2 regions of the Marinomonas pontica genome follow, and region 1 is predicted to be linked to the other one. Evidence: riboswitches for the same ligand, from Rfam matches in the RefSeq annotation. Region 1 holds a riboswitch; the other holds the start of a gene.
The links. Region 1 has a riboswitch for FMN ahead of AABA11_RS00780 (DMT family transporter). Riboswitches for the same ligand answer to the same signal wherever they lie in the genome.
Positions count from the first base shown of each region.

Region 2: linked by a shared signal. The riboswitch ahead of AABA11_RS04885 (6,7-dimethyl-8-ribityllumazine synthase) and the one ahead of AABA11_RS00780 (DMT family transporter) in region 1 are both predicted to bind FMN.

Region 1 is NZ_AP027271.1:169,634-177,211, reverse strand. Features, by position in the region: gene AABA11_RS00800 (LysR family transcriptional regulator) at 1-483, shown strand, start outside; gene AABA11_RS00795 (DUF547 domain-containing protein) at 478-1,296, opposite strand; gene AABA11_RS00790 (FAD-dependent oxidoreductase) at 1,301-3,451, opposite strand; gene AABA11_RS00785 (MFS transporter) at 3,729-4,937, opposite strand; gene AABA11_RS00780 (DMT family transporter) at 5,127-6,056, opposite strand; FMN riboswitch at 6,176-6,359, opposite strand; gene rarD (EamA family transporter RarD) at 6,554-7,468, shown strand.
Region 2 is NZ_AP027271.1:1,038,498-1,046,075, reverse strand. Features, by position in the region: gene cobN (cobaltochelatase subunit CobN) at 1-2,118, opposite strand, end outside; gene cobW (cobalamin biosynthesis protein CobW) at 2,301-3,386, opposite strand; gene cobM (precorrin-4 C(11)-methyltransferase) at 3,425-4,198, opposite strand; gene cobJ (precorrin-3B C(17)-methyltransferase) at 4,234-5,010, opposite strand; gene AABA11_RS04890 (MliC family protein) at 5,142-5,507, opposite strand; FMN riboswitch at 5,756-5,917, shown strand; gene AABA11_RS04885 (6,7-dimethyl-8-ribityllumazine synthase) at 6,039-6,530, shown strand; gene AABA11_RS04880 (leucine-rich repeat-containing protein kinase family protein) at 6,602-7,578, opposite strand, start outside.

The sequences.
Region 1 (7,578 bases):
ATCGCCATTGGCCCACGATACGGGCTTGATGACCGACACGCCTTTATCGAACTGAACAAAATCACCATGATTGCGGTGATCAGCCCAGAATTACTCGCCACGCTTAACGCCAGCGACACCAAAATAAAGCAACAATCCCTGTATTCGATTCCCCAAGTTTTGGTTAACGACACCACCGCCAACGCCTCAGAAAATGGCCACCGATACGTTTTACCCACAGGCAAACGCTGGTATGTGAACGATTTCCAAGCAAAGAAAACCTTGTTGATACACGGACTGGGTTGGGCACGCATGCCAAAACATTGCATTCAAGCCGAGTTAGACAATGGCCAGCTGGTGCCGATTGAAGTAGAAAATTTCACCTCACAGAATCAGCTGCCCATTTTCATGATTCGCTTACGCCATCAAACACAGAGTTCGCAAGCGAATGTTTTCTGGGAAATGATGAAAAGCCTTTCTAACAGTACACAAAACGAGCTATGAGGTTTTATTTAATTCCCAATCGTAATCTAGAAAACGGATGGTCATATCCTTGTCTTTCAGCTTCTGAATCTCTTCAGGGTTTAAAGACAAATCCACCGCGTAATCGACTAAAAACAGCTCCAATGATGAATAACCCTTCCAGCCTTTTTCGAAGTCTTCTCGATACCATTTAAAGATAGAAGACAGCGCTAACTTGCCATCATCTATTCGGTTTCGACTGCGATTTTGCAAGAAAAGTCGCGTTTGTTCGTCTAGTTGAGCATCTAAATGCTTGCCCGTATAAGCGTCATTGCGAAGCGCAGGACACCCGATACTCGCGCAATTCACCGCGAAATGAATGCGTGGGTCTTGATAACGATCTGAACCACGAATCAAATTATGTTCGATATCATCCAAAGAGCGCGTTTCACCCAATAGCGGAATAAACGACTTACTCCACGGTGAACGAAAAAAGCTACCGAGATCTTTAATCGACTCCAAATCCGGCCACTGACTAACAATCAAATCCACTGTCCACGCATTGTACGCGTTGATCAAAAAGGCCAATTGTTCGTCTTTCGGCCAATCATCAAACTCAGAGATCGTTACTTGAGACACATCCGCTAAGTAGCGATCCAGTTGCGTCTTATCATCGGCAAAGCCTTGATAATCCACTTGGCTTGTCTGACCGCCATTGAGCGGCAACACATGCTGTTTTAGCAATGCATCCCACTGGCTATGATCAAATGCGTTTGCCGCGCTTACCTGAACACTGAACAAACCAGCGAAGGTAAAGCTCAATAGCGTGAATACCAATAAGCGAAGTTTATTCATCACATTAACCTCGACGCCAAGCATGGTATTTTTCCAGCCAATTCAAAATACGCTGTGGCGCGTGGGCACGTTTCCACTCACCTGCAGCGTATTTATTGGCTTCCGCCCACGTTGGATAAGTGTGAATCGTGCCGAGGACTTTATTCAGGCCAAGACCATGTTTCATCGCCAGTACAAATTCTGCCAACAAATCCCCAGCGTGTTCGCCAACAATGGTCACGCCCAAGATCGTATCTTTGCCCGGCACCGTCAGCACTTTGACAAAGCCTTTTGCCGCGCTGTCGGCAATGGCGCGGTCCAAGTCATCCAATTCGTAACGCACCATTTCATAAGCAATGCCTTGGTCTTTGGCGTCTTTTTCACTCAAGCCCACTCGCGCCACTTCAGGGTCAACAAACGTCGTCCAAGGAATCACTCGATAATCGACACGGAACTTTTTAAACGAGCCAAACAACGCATTCACCGCGGCATACCACGCTTGGTGAGCGGCAACGTGAGTAAATTGATAAGGTCCCGCCACATCGCCCGCGGCAAAAATGTTAGGGTAAAGGGTTTCAAGGTAATCATTGGTGACAATGGTGCCTTTGGTTTCAATCCCCAGATTCTCCAAACCGTAACCGTCCAGACGCGCTTCGCGGCCAACGGCACAAATGAGCGCATCAAATTCCACCACAGACTCTTGTCCATTGTGTTCAACAATCAAACGCTTCACATCACCGTCTTTTTCACAACGCACCGCACTGTGAGAAGTCAGCAGGATTACGCCATCTTGAATTAAGCTTTCTTGTGCTAGAGCAGAAACGTCTTCGTCTTCTCGCCCCATAATACGAGCCGAGCGCTCCACTTGCGTGACCGTCGATCCCAAACGGGCAAAACTCTGTGCCAATTCACAACCAATCGGCCCACCACCCAACACCACAAGGCGCTTCGGCGGCTCATCGAATTTGGCAAAAGCTTCCCATAGAGTGTCGCTGGTGTAATAGCCTACCTCGTCCAAGCCCGGTAAATTCGGCACAAAAGGACGTGCGCCGGTTGCCAACACAATACTGCGCGCCGTCAAACGTTGCGTATCGCCGTCGTTTCGTTGAATTTCCACCGTCCAAGGGTCAATCAATTTAGCGTAACCTTGCACCACATCGACACCCATGTTGCTGTAACGCTCAACGCTATCATGAGGCTCAACCTTCGAGATCACATCGTGAACACGTTGCATGACTTTTTTGAACGAAAAGGTCGGCTCGCTGCTGTTCAATCCATAATTTTCAGCATGGCGCATTTGATGAGCCACTTTCGCACTCTTGATTAACGCCTTACTCGGAATACAGCCGTAATTTAAACAATCACCGCCCATCTTGTGAGCTTCAATCAAGGTGACTTTAGCCTTTACTGTCGCCGCGATGTAAGCACTCACTAAGCCACCAGCACCAGCGCCAATGACAATCAAATTACGATCAAAGGATTTTGGTTTGCTAAATCCAGCATACACACGACGCGCCTTCACCACATCAACGATTTTTTTCGCAATAAGCGGAAACACACCTAACAAGACAAAAGACAACAACAAAGACGGAGACAAAATGCCCGACAAACTCTCCAATTGACCCAGCTGAGTTCCCGCATTGACGTACACCAAGGTTCCGACGAACATGCCCACTTGGCTCACCCAATAGAAAGTCAAAGCACGAATCGTCGTTAACCCCATCAGCAAATTAATTAAGAAAAAAGGGAAAATCGGCACCAGACGAAGAGTAAACAGATAAAACGCGCCGTCTTTGGCAATACCTTCGTTAAACGCTTTTAGACGCCCGCCAAAACGCGATTGCACCGTGTCTTGCAACAAATAACGCGACACCAAAAACGCCAAGGTTGCCCCAATGCTGCTGGCGAACGACACAATCACCGTCCCCCACAACAAGCCAAACAAGGCACCTGCCGCCAAGGTCATGATCACCGCGCCGGGCAAAGACAGCGCCGTCACAATAACGTACAGCAGCAAAAATGCGCCGCCGACCAATAACGGGCTGTCATCGCGCCACGCACCAAATTGCGCAAGCCCAGACTTCAAACCATCCAGCGTCAATAACGTATGCAGGTCAAAATAAAAGAAGCCCGCCGCTAATGCTGCGATGAATACCAGCAATCCCATTTTTTTCATTCGTAAAACCCCGAAAGAGCCTTTTCGACTCTGGATAAAAACCAATTGATTCGATGTGTAGACATTAGACTGAGCCCAAGCCTAAATTATTACAGGACTTTGGATTCTTTTTGCAACAAAACATGAAGAGAGGCCATGCTTGTGAATCAAACACGGCCAAAACACAGAAAGGACTAACCAGAAAAAGACTAACCAGAAAAAGACTAACCAGAAAAAGACTAACCAGAAAAAGACTAACCAGAAAAAGACTAACCAGAAAAAGACTAACCAGAAAAGATTACCTAGTGCCTTTAATGCGCCCAGCAAGAAGACTAAACAAAACGCCAAAACAACACACCGTCAATACCAACGCCACCAGCCCCGTCAAACCATAAAGCGAAATGGCCGTTGCAAACGACGGCGGCCCAACGGTCGCACCAAGGTTACCAAATTGCGCAAGCAAACCATAACCTTGCGCCTGCTCACTCGGATTGCGCGCCAGAGTCGGGATCATCGCCAACGCAGAGCCCGGCACCATACCCAAAAACAGCACCAATATCCCAACGACAAAACAAAACCACCCCGCGGAACCATTAATGAAAGACAGCACCACGGCACAGCTCGCCACACCGCAATACGCCATCAGCGCAACGCGCTGCGGCTTCATCAAATACTGCGCAATCGCCCCCGCTAAAAACGTACCGCTGGTACTGATTAACGGCAACACCACCAACATCAACGTCTTTAACGACGCATCATCAATCAGCCCCGGCACATAGGTCAAAATCGACACTAAAGTGCAGGTATAAAACAAGAACACACAGCTAGGCAGCAAGGCTCTCGGGTTACGATAAACCTGCATCATTTGCTTCAAAAAGCCCTCTTGCATTTCTGTCACAGGCACCAAATCCAACACCGGATTTTTTCGCAACTTAAAAAACAACACCACGCCAATGGCCGTAATAAACACACCATGACTAAGAAACAAAGCCTGTAAACCGTAATGACCTAGAATGCTCTTGCCCAACCAGCCGCACACAGCAAACGCCACACCAAAAAACGTCCCCCAAATGCCCATGGTCAACGATCTATGTTGTGGCGCACTCAATTTCGCAATCAAAGTGGGTGCCGCAACCACCACACCCAACTGAGAAAAGCCTTCTAACATTCGAGTGATAAACAGCACCTGAAAAGAAGGTAAGCTGGACTGAACAAACGACAAAGTGCCGCCCAATAACAAAGCCCCCACCAACACTTTCAAATACCCAACGCGACTGGCAATCATCCCCGCTGACACACCGAACACCAAACCCACAATGCCCACTGCAGACAACGCAGCTCCTGTAGACGGCGCGCCCATTTGATAATGCGCCAGCAACGCGTCAAACGACACCGACACCTTAGCAAACTGCATCGCCGCGGAAATCCCCGCGATCCACAATAAAATAACGTTTAGCCACTGGGTTTTCGGCTCAACCATTGGAGAATGAACAGACGTGTTTGGCATCTCGCTTCCTTATTAGAGTAAAAATGACGGCATCCATACGAAAAGACCCGCTAAAAGCTGACCTCGCGGACAAATTAAGAGCGCCATTCTAATGCAAAAAGCCCCAAATAGGGGCAGGTATTTGCGGAATTAAAAAAGGAAAAGCAGAAACAAAGCCCGATATTTATCAATCAGGCCCTTACCATTCTGTTACTGAGCCGCTGGCGCTAGCTCTGTTTTTCTCAGCTCTTTCATGCGCAAGCCAATATTGCCTAAAATCAGCATCAAGCCGCCGATGATTTGATAGCCGGTTAAGCCCATGTCTAGGAATAGCCAGTTGATGGCGGCGGCGAAGACGGGAAAGGACAGTTCGGCCAGGGTAGCAAGTTGTGCGGGGACGGTTTTGAGCCCTTGGTAATAGAACCACATGCCGATAAAACCACTTAGTAGAGCCATCACAACCGCCAAACTCAAATCAATAGACGTCATTGGTACTAGGCTCTCAGACTGTGCCAACGCCATCGGTAGCAACACCAATAATCCCGCGACAAAACGCCCTGACATGATCGCATTGGCGGGCATGTGTTGATGCGATAAATATTTACCGCACACCGTTGCTGCGCCCCATGCGATCACGGCGATGAGCGTGTAACCGTAACCTTTCATGATGCTGGCAGTGTCGCTTGAATAGTGCCATTGCGCATCACCCAATTGGCGAAGGTCTGGCCACATCATCACGAAGCTGCCCAGCAAAATCACCGCCGCCCAGCGAACAAACTGCCCTTCAATGCGCTCTTTCAACAACCAGTAGGCCAATAGAATCGCCACAATGGGTTGCAGCTTTTGCAGCAAGATCACCACAGTTGGATTCAAATAATGAAAGGCTTCCGTAAATGCCAAGGTGCCCATGGCCGAGCCTATGCCGCCAATAAAAAACAGGCACGAAAAACCGCTGATCGACATATGACGATAAACGTGACGATAGCGCCACAGCATAGGACTGACGAACAGCACCAAGGTAAGGTGTTCGATGAGAACAATTTGCAGTGTGGAATAACCCGCGCCCAGTAAAGGGTAACGAATTAAGGTATCCAATGCCCACGTGAAACACGCGATCATGATGAAAAATGTGCCTGCCATCTTTGGTTTCTCCAATCAGTAAGATGCACAGGGGTGATGAGAACGAATAGTACCAAGATCTGTACGCAGAAAAGCACAGCTCAGAAGCACCTGAAAAGCATCAGGCGCCACAAAGACTTGGTCGACTTCTATCATCCGGACTGTAACCGTCGGCTCTGGAGTCTCACCAGATCTGCTGTCCCTTGCGTCTTAACCTAGGTTTAGTTAAATAAGACACAAAGCGCTCGCGGGCTGTTTGCTGAATCCTTCGATTCAAAAAAATCACCGCCGGTGGGGAATTTCGCCCCGCCCCGAAGTTCGATTAATGTAAAAATTTCAACCGCCACTTTACCGCTATCCCTTTGTTTAGGCAATAAACCGGCGATAAATTGACCGCCGCAAAATGACATTGTTTGTTTCTTTATCAACAAAATTCTGACCATTTATGCAGTATTGCTATACACTCTCATGCACACGTTCATATCCAAGAATAACCTTCATTGAATAGGATGATTTCAATGCAAACCTCTTCCAAAAGCGGCATTTTTTATGCGCTGACGGCATTCACTTTATGGGCCATCGCGCCGATTTACTTTAAAGAAATGTCATTTGTTCCGGCACAAGAAATTCTCGCTCATCGAGTCGTCTGGTCCTTCATCCTTGTTCTGATATTGATCTTACTTCTTCGCTATACCGACGCGTTGAAAACCGTGCTTCGCTCTCGTAAAACACTGTTGGCCATGCTGGTTTCAACTTTGCTTATTGGCTTCAACTGGGGGACGTTTATTTGGGCGGTACAAAATAACAAGATGCTCAGCGCCAGCTTGGGTTACTACATTAACCCTCTCATCAGTATCTTGTTAGGTATGATTTTCTTTCAGGATAAACTCGATAAAGTACGTAAAGCTGCCGTTGTTCTGTGCTTTTGTGCGGTGGTGTTTGAGGTGATTCAATTCGGCTCTTTGCCTTGGATCGCGCTTATTCTCGCAGTGACTTTTGGCTTTTATGGCTTGGTTCGCAAAAAAGTGGCCGTCGACAGCTTCACCGGCATGGCGATAGAAACGGGGATTATGTTGCCATTTGCGCTTTTGTATTTGATCTGGAGCCCATCTGCTACGGCGAATATTTTTGACAACAGCGCGCATGTAAATTGGTTGTTGTTCGCGGCAGGGCCAGTCACTATGGTGCCGTTGATGTGCTTTGCGGCAGCGGCAAACCGAGTCAGCATGGTGACGCTTGGGTTCTTTCAATACATCGGCCCAACGGGCATGTTTTTTCTCGCGGTGTTTTTGTACGACGAACCGCTTAGCCCAGAAAAGCTGACCACCTTTGTGCTGATCTGGTCGGCGCTTGTCATATTGATTCTCGACTCGGTTCGTAAAATTCGTAAAAACCGAGCCAAACAGGCACTTGATAAAAACGCCTTACGTTAGGTGCTGGTTTTCTATTGATTTCACTTGGCATTTTTCTGAAATACGCGCCACGAGAAAGCGAACACATGAAAAACAAAACGGTCTAATAAAACAGTTTTTTAGCATGATTG
Region 2 (7,578 bases), 870 kb from region 1:
CGCCTCTTTTATCTCACATAAGTAAGTATCTAACCCTTCCAGCACGGACTCATCGTTGTCCGCTTCTATCCCTGCCAGCTCTTCAAGCAAATGTGTGGTTTGGACTTTTTCAAGAATCTGTTCACGCAGCCAAGTTTCTCGACGTACGTCCATGCCCATGGCTTGGTAATACTCATCAACTAAACTTTCTAACTCCGCCATATCGCCATAAGTTTCAGCGCGGGTCATCGGCGGCATAAGATGATCAACAATCACCGCTTGTGTGCGGCGCTTGGCCTGCGCACCCTCACCCGGATCATTCACAATGAAAGGGTAAAAATGCGGCATCGGCCCTAACGCAATATCTGGCCAACACTGATCTGATAATGCCGTGCCTTTGCCCGGCAACCATTCAAGGTTGCCATGTTTGCCCACATGCACAAAAGCGTCGACCTTATAGACATAGCGCAACCAAAAATAGAAGGCCAAATAACTGTGGGGCGGAATCAAATCTGGGTCATGGTAATTCGCCGCGAGATCTAAATTGAAACCACGAGCCGGCTGAATACCGACAAACGTTTCTCCTAAGCGAATACCCGCTAGCATGATGCGACGTTGGCCGTTTTGCTCGCGGCATTTATGGTCTTCTTCCGGTGGCCCCCAGCGATCCCAAACGGCGTGTTGGCATTCCAATGGCAACTGATAAAAATAGTGTAAGTAGTCTTCCAAGGCGATACTTTGCCAACAGCCACGTTCATGTAAGGTATTGGGGTTATTGGTCACCGCGCCAAGTAGCTCTTCGATCAAAGCGTTGCCGTGGTCGGGAATATTCGCAATCGGATAGCCCGCCGATTCTAAGGCTTTTAATAGATTCACTGTCGAGGCCGGTGTGTCCAAGCCTACGCCGTTACCAATACGACCGTCTTTGGTTGGGTAATTAGCCAACACCAAAGCGATGCGTTTTTGATGATTCGGTTTGCTGGCTAAATTGGCGAAACGCTTAGCCAGTTGAGCAACAAAACGCGCTCGCTCTTCTTGCAATTCGTAACGCACTAAATCGACTTGGGCGATATCGTTGTAATGGCTTAATGCTTTGAAACTGACTGCACGAGTAATAATGCGACCGTCCATTTCTGGCAAGACAATTTGCATGGCCACATCACGGCTGCGAAGGCCTTGAGTTTGCACTTGCCAATCTTCTTCGGTACTTCCAGACAAAATCAATTGCAAAACGGGTATCGGCGAAGCAAAAGCCGATTGAAAATCCGTTGGCTCAGAAGCCAAATCTGGACTGCCCACGCGATTTGCCGCAAAACCTGTGGTGTTTAAAATCACCTTGGCTTGAGTGCGTTCCACTAACGATTCGATCAAGCCTACCGAGACATCGTCTTTTAAGGAGCTTACCGCCACCGCCAGCGGAACCAGACCTTCTTGCTCTAGCACTTCGATCAAGCAATCAAACATCACGGTGTTGCCACTTTGAAGATGAGAACGATAAAACGCCAAAATAGCGACCGGAGAGCCTTGCGCTAATTCATCGGAATAATGATTTTGCCACTGGGCAAAGCCAGCAGAATGCCCCGCATGATAAATCAAAGCACTGGGTAAAGGAGTAGGCTCTTGCCAAGCACACGGCGACCCAAAATAACGATCAATGAGGAAATAGAACAATTGCTGAGAGTTAACTTGGCCACTTTCACGCAAGTAACGCCATACTCGATGACAGTCTTCTGGTTTTGCAGTGGAAACGTTCATTAGTGAAGGGTCTTGTGAATCGTCGCCCGGCACGATGATAAGCGTGCGACCTGCTTTGGCTTGCGCCCATTCTTGCAAGCGCTGAAAACCGTATGCCCAGTAATGCTCACCGCCCAACAAAGACACCACGACCACTTTAGCGTGATCGAGCACCTTGTGTTCGTACAAATCGTAAGCCGCGGGTTTGACCAACTGCATCCAATTTGCAAGCCGAACTGATGGCAGAGATCCTAGCTCTGTAATCAATTGATCTAGAGCACTGCCTAAAGCACCGAGCACACTGTCCGCCGCGGCCAAAATAACCAAGTCTGCTGGGGATTGCCCAAGATCGACAATCCCTTCGTCGTCAACAAAGCCACCCGGTTTGGCTGCTAATAAGTGCACGGTTTCTCCAATTACGTTCTTTTATTAAATCAATCTAGTTATTCGGTTATTCGACACTTATTCACGGTGTTACGAGCGAAGCCAAGACGAGGCAAAAATAGACGAGAAAGCGGAGTTTATAGTTATAAATGAGCAATTCGAGTCTATTTTTAACAAAGTATTGGCAAGCGCAGTAGCCGTGATCAAGCACTCAAAGCATCATGAAGAATATTCTCAACCTGCTCTTTACTAATGCCTTTACCGATAAATACCAGCTGGGTTTTACGCACCTCTTCAGGCTGCCATAAGCGATCAAAATAACGGTCTAAACGCGTTCCTACTGCTTGAAACACTTGGCGCATCGGTTTGCCATGTACTGCCGCAAACCCTTTTATACGAAAAATATTATGCTCTTCAACCAGCTGTGTGAGGGTTTCTTGCAAAAGGTCAGACTGCACTTCACCCAAGGTAATAACAAAAGAATCAAAGTGGTCATGGGCATGATCGTGGTGCGCGCCGTGAGCATGATGATGATCATGGTGGTTATGCACTTCGTCGATTCGGCTTTCCGTTGCAGCATCAATGCCTAGCAACATATCAAGTGCGGCTTCTCCATTTTCGATGTACACGGTTTTCACCGTATTTGGCACTTCATGACTGATAATGTCTTGCACTCGTGCTCTCTCTTCGTCGTTCAATAGATCATTTTTACTGACAACAACTAGATCTGCTGCACTCAACTGATCGTCTAACAGCTCTTGCAAGCTTGGGTCATGGTCTAGACTCTCGTCCGCTTGGCGCTGTGCCTGAACTTTGTCTTCATCATGAGCAAAACGCCCTGCGGCTACAGCAGGACCATCGACCACAGTGATTACCGCATCAACGGTGCAATACTCTTTGATACCTGGCCAGTTAAACGCTTGTACTAAAGGCTTTGGCAACGCCAATCCACTGGTTTCAATTAAAATATGGTCTATGTCATCTCTGCGCGCCACCAGCTGTTCCATCACCGGTAAGAACTCTTCTTCTACCGTACAGCAAATACACCCATTTGCTAATTCATAGAAACCATCATCACCGCGTTGTCCAGTCGCTTCCTGACCTTCATCCGGGCAATCCAATGGACAAGAGCGCAGTAGCTCTGAGTCAATGTCTAGCTCACCAAATTCATTAACGATAACCGCAATGCGCTTTCCTGCAGCTTGCTTTAGCACATTGGATAATAAGGTTGTTTTACCACTGCCCAAAAAGCCAGTCACAATTGTTGTGGGAATTTTATTCAACTGCATGATTCATCCTTCTTACTTTAAGGGATAATATTTTAAAATTATGTTTTCTTAGACTTATGTATCTTACGAAAGATGTGCGCCTGTCCTTTGTCGTATAAATAGGAGTCTGCAAAATCTTCTGTGTCTAATACCTTCCCGACCAATATCAAACTGGTGCGAGTGAATTTTTTCTCGCGTACTTTTGCCACAATATCCGACAAAGTACCCACTACATAATCCTGATCTGGCCAACTTGTGCGATAGCAGACGGCAACGGGGCAATCTTCACCATAATGAGGAATCAGTTCTTCAACTATTTTATGAATACGCGTTACGCCTAGGTGAATTGCTAAGGTCGCACCACTTTGAGCAAGCGCAGGTAAACGCTCACGCTCAGGGAAAGGAGTTTTGCCTTCGTATCTCGTCATAATCACCGTCTGAGAAACGCCAGACAAGGTCAATTCTTTTCTTAGCATAGCGGCGGAAGCCGCAACAGCACTAACCCCTGGAATCACTTCGTAATCTATATCTAATGCTTCCAATCGACGAATCTGTTCACCGATCGCGCCATACAACGCAGGGTCTCCGCACTGCAAACGCGCAACGTCTTTGCCTTCTTGCGCCGCTTTTTCTATCACCGCGGTGGTTTCGTCTAAATTCATTTCCGCTGTGTCATAAATGGCTTCAGCAGAACCGCGAACACTGTCTATCACCTGAGGAGGAATCAATGAACCTGCGTACAAAACAATAGGACAACGCTCCATTGTTTTGACGGCTTTGATTGTCATCAAGTCTGGGTCACCTGGGCCGGCGCCAATAAAATAAACCGTCATATTGTGTCTCTTAATCGTATTAACATCTTGATTAACTAAAGTTTTTTTGAGTAACCACGTGGCGTATAAATCCACTGTTTCTCACCATTCACTATGTGTTTCGTATCCGAGTTGCCAACACTTACCATGGTAAACATGTCCACGTCTTTTGCGTCTAATTCTCCCAGTGTTGTAAAAGTAATCTCTTCTTCTGGGCGTGTCAGTTGACGGCCAATCATGACTGGCGTGCTGGCAGGACGGTATTGCAATAGGACATCACGCGCGTGGTTAAGTTGCCAATCACGTTTTTTCGACACGGGGTTGTAAAAAGACACGACAAAGTCGCCAGCGCCACAGGCATGCAAGCGCTTATCGATGGTTTCCCATGGCGTTAAAAGATCGGAAAGTGAAATGGTACAAAAGTCGTGCCCTAACATGGCACCCACGCGGCTGGCGCCGGCTTGCATTGCTGAAATTCCGGGTATGACTTCAATGTCCACATCGAGCCATTCAGGGTGGTTTTCTTTGCCTTGTAATTGCATGTCCAGCAACTCAAATACTAAGGTTGCCATGGCGTAAATGCCAATATCGCCACTGGAAATTAACGCGGTATTTTTGCCTTCTGCTGCAAGATCTAAGGCCAATCGAGCGCGACCAATTTCTTCACCAAGTGGCAAATTGTGGAAAGTTTTTCCTTCGCTCAGTTCGCCAAGCAAATCAAGATAATACCCGTAGGCAACCCAATCGCTGCAAACAGACAATGCTGCGGTTGCATTAGGGGCAACCAAACCCAAATCACCTGGGCCCATGCCCATGACAAATAGCTTACTCATACGTTCTCTACAATGGAATCATGCGCCCTAAGGCGCGAATGAAGCCATTGTACACGTATTGCAAATGTGACGGGATGAAAACACCACGATTTAAAGTGAACGCCCTTCAGGTGATCTAATTTGAAAGCTATTTAAGAGTCAACTCGAACAAGGTGACATTGAGTTTTTACGACACCTTGCTCAATTTCGGCTTCATCGCCATGAATCCAAAATGACAAACCTTCCCCTAGATAAAAAGCACCAGAAGCACTGATGGCATGTGTCAGATGGTAGTTTTTATCCTTCCAGTTTACTTGGGCATTTTCTGCATGGAACAACACAGTTAAAAGCGTGTTGTTGCAAAGGTATTCAGCCGAGTTGGTTTGAGAAATATCTTCCATCTCATCACTTTCATTAAGATGTGTGGTGTCTTTATGAACCGAACTGCATGCCGCTAAGCCAAAAACAGACAGATCAATCAACACTCGATGCACAAATGTCTTGTGTATATTCACCATGTAAGACTCCATTCCAGACTAATATTCCAAGCTATTCGTTATAAACAGCGCGCTATTGTAACAAAACATTAAAATCTCTTAATAGTAATTTTATATCCAGCTAGACAAAAAGCACTACTAGCCCCCCCCATTCTTGGTTACTTTTTGTTATCCATAAAATTGTCACAAAGTCACCACAGTTGAGGAAGGCAGACACTTTGACAGCCACCGGCAAAAACGAGTATATTTCGTCTGTCGGATGTATCCGACTTCGTTCTCGGGGCGGGGTGAAATTCCCCACCGGCGGTAAAGACCCTGTTTTAATCACAGTCTAAGCCCGCGAGCGCCTACAAGAAGTCTTTCTTTTAGGGTCAGCAGATCTGGTGTGAATCCAGAGCCGACGGTTACAGTCCGGATGATAGAGAGCGCGTCAGACAAAACCTCTAATGATGGTGCCTATTTTAGGCTCATCATGTTAAGGTATGCCATTTTATCGTGGTATATTTGCCTGCCCGTTCGCCCTGATTCACCTTAGATTTTTAGGATTAACACATGAATCAGAGCTCAACGAATAACACTGAATTTACTCCAGCAACAAAACGCATTGCGATTCTGCACGCTTCTTGGCACACAGACATCGTTTTAAATTGCGTTGAAGGCTTCACAAAAGAACTTGTTTCTCGCGGCTACGATGCGTCTTTGATCGACATCATTCCCGTTCCTGGCGGATATGAAATTCCATTACAAGCCAAACTACTGGCAAAGAGCGGTCAATATTCCGCGATTGCTGGTACAGCCTTGGTTGTAGATGGCGGCATCTACCGTCATGACTTTGTTGCTCAGGCAATTTGCAATGCATTAATGCAAGTTCAATTGGAAACAGAAGTTCCGGTTCTTACGGCGGTGCTGACACCTCATAATTTCCATGAACACGACGAGCATAAAGACTACTTTAGTCGTCATTTTGTTAAGAAAGGCATCGAATTGGCTAACGCGTGCGATCAAACCATTCGTTTGACCGAAAAAGCCAAGCAAATGCTTTAAGCCTATGATCTAACACGTTTCAACATAAAACGCCTCGCATTATTTACCCTGCGAGGCGTTTTTTTGAGCGATTAAACGAAACGGCGCTTGCTTAGCGAATCATACAACACGCTTTTTTGCCCAACTTCGTCACACAAATTCAACATATCATCAATAAAGAAGCCTAAAGCGCGCTGCTCTATTTGTTCAATACCACCCTGTTGCTGCTCCGATAAATTCGCATACTTTGATGCGGCACCAAAATCTCCAAACAAAATATGACCATCTTGATTGATCAAAGTATTGTGTGCATAGAAATCACCATGGCTGACTTTTCTCTCACAAAAATGCGCCACCAGCCGATCCGCCTGCTCAATAACATAAGCGATTTTTTCAATCGAGAACTCTTGCTCTTTCACAAACGTATCTCGGGTGCACGAGTCCAGACTCGGCGGTTGACCTAAATTTGTATAATGCGCAGGAATCAGCTCCATCACCAAAGCCGAACAGTTGGGCTCTGAGACTTTCGCCAAAGGCTGAACCAAATTGCTGTGACTTCCAACGGCCAAACACGCATCCAGCTCATCTTCTGGATAGCCGTCACTGGTCACCTCACCTTTAAAGACTTTGACTGCTACAGAATCGGAAAAATCAAATCGGTTATGGTGCCAGGTTGCCAATGAAATAACCCCTGACGCGCCTTGACCTAACACTTGGTGCAACGTCAAATCCGAAAAAGGTACCGTTTTAAATTCATTATGCGGGTCACGCTCAGCGCAAAATGGGTTGCCCGAAAACGCCAACCAAGCTAAACGTGGCAAATGCAATAAGACATCTGGAAAAGCCTTAAGCTGATTGGCCGACAGCCGAACCAACTCCAATTTTTGGCAATTAACAAGAGAGTCAGGCAGAGCCGTTAAACGGTTTCCTGCCAACGCTAGCTTTTGCAAACGAGCTAAGCGTCCAACATCTTCGGGAAGATATTCAATTTTGTTATCAGTCAAAATCAGCCAACGGGTCAACGTTGGTAATGAATCAGAAGACACCGACACGATTTTATTGCTTTTGA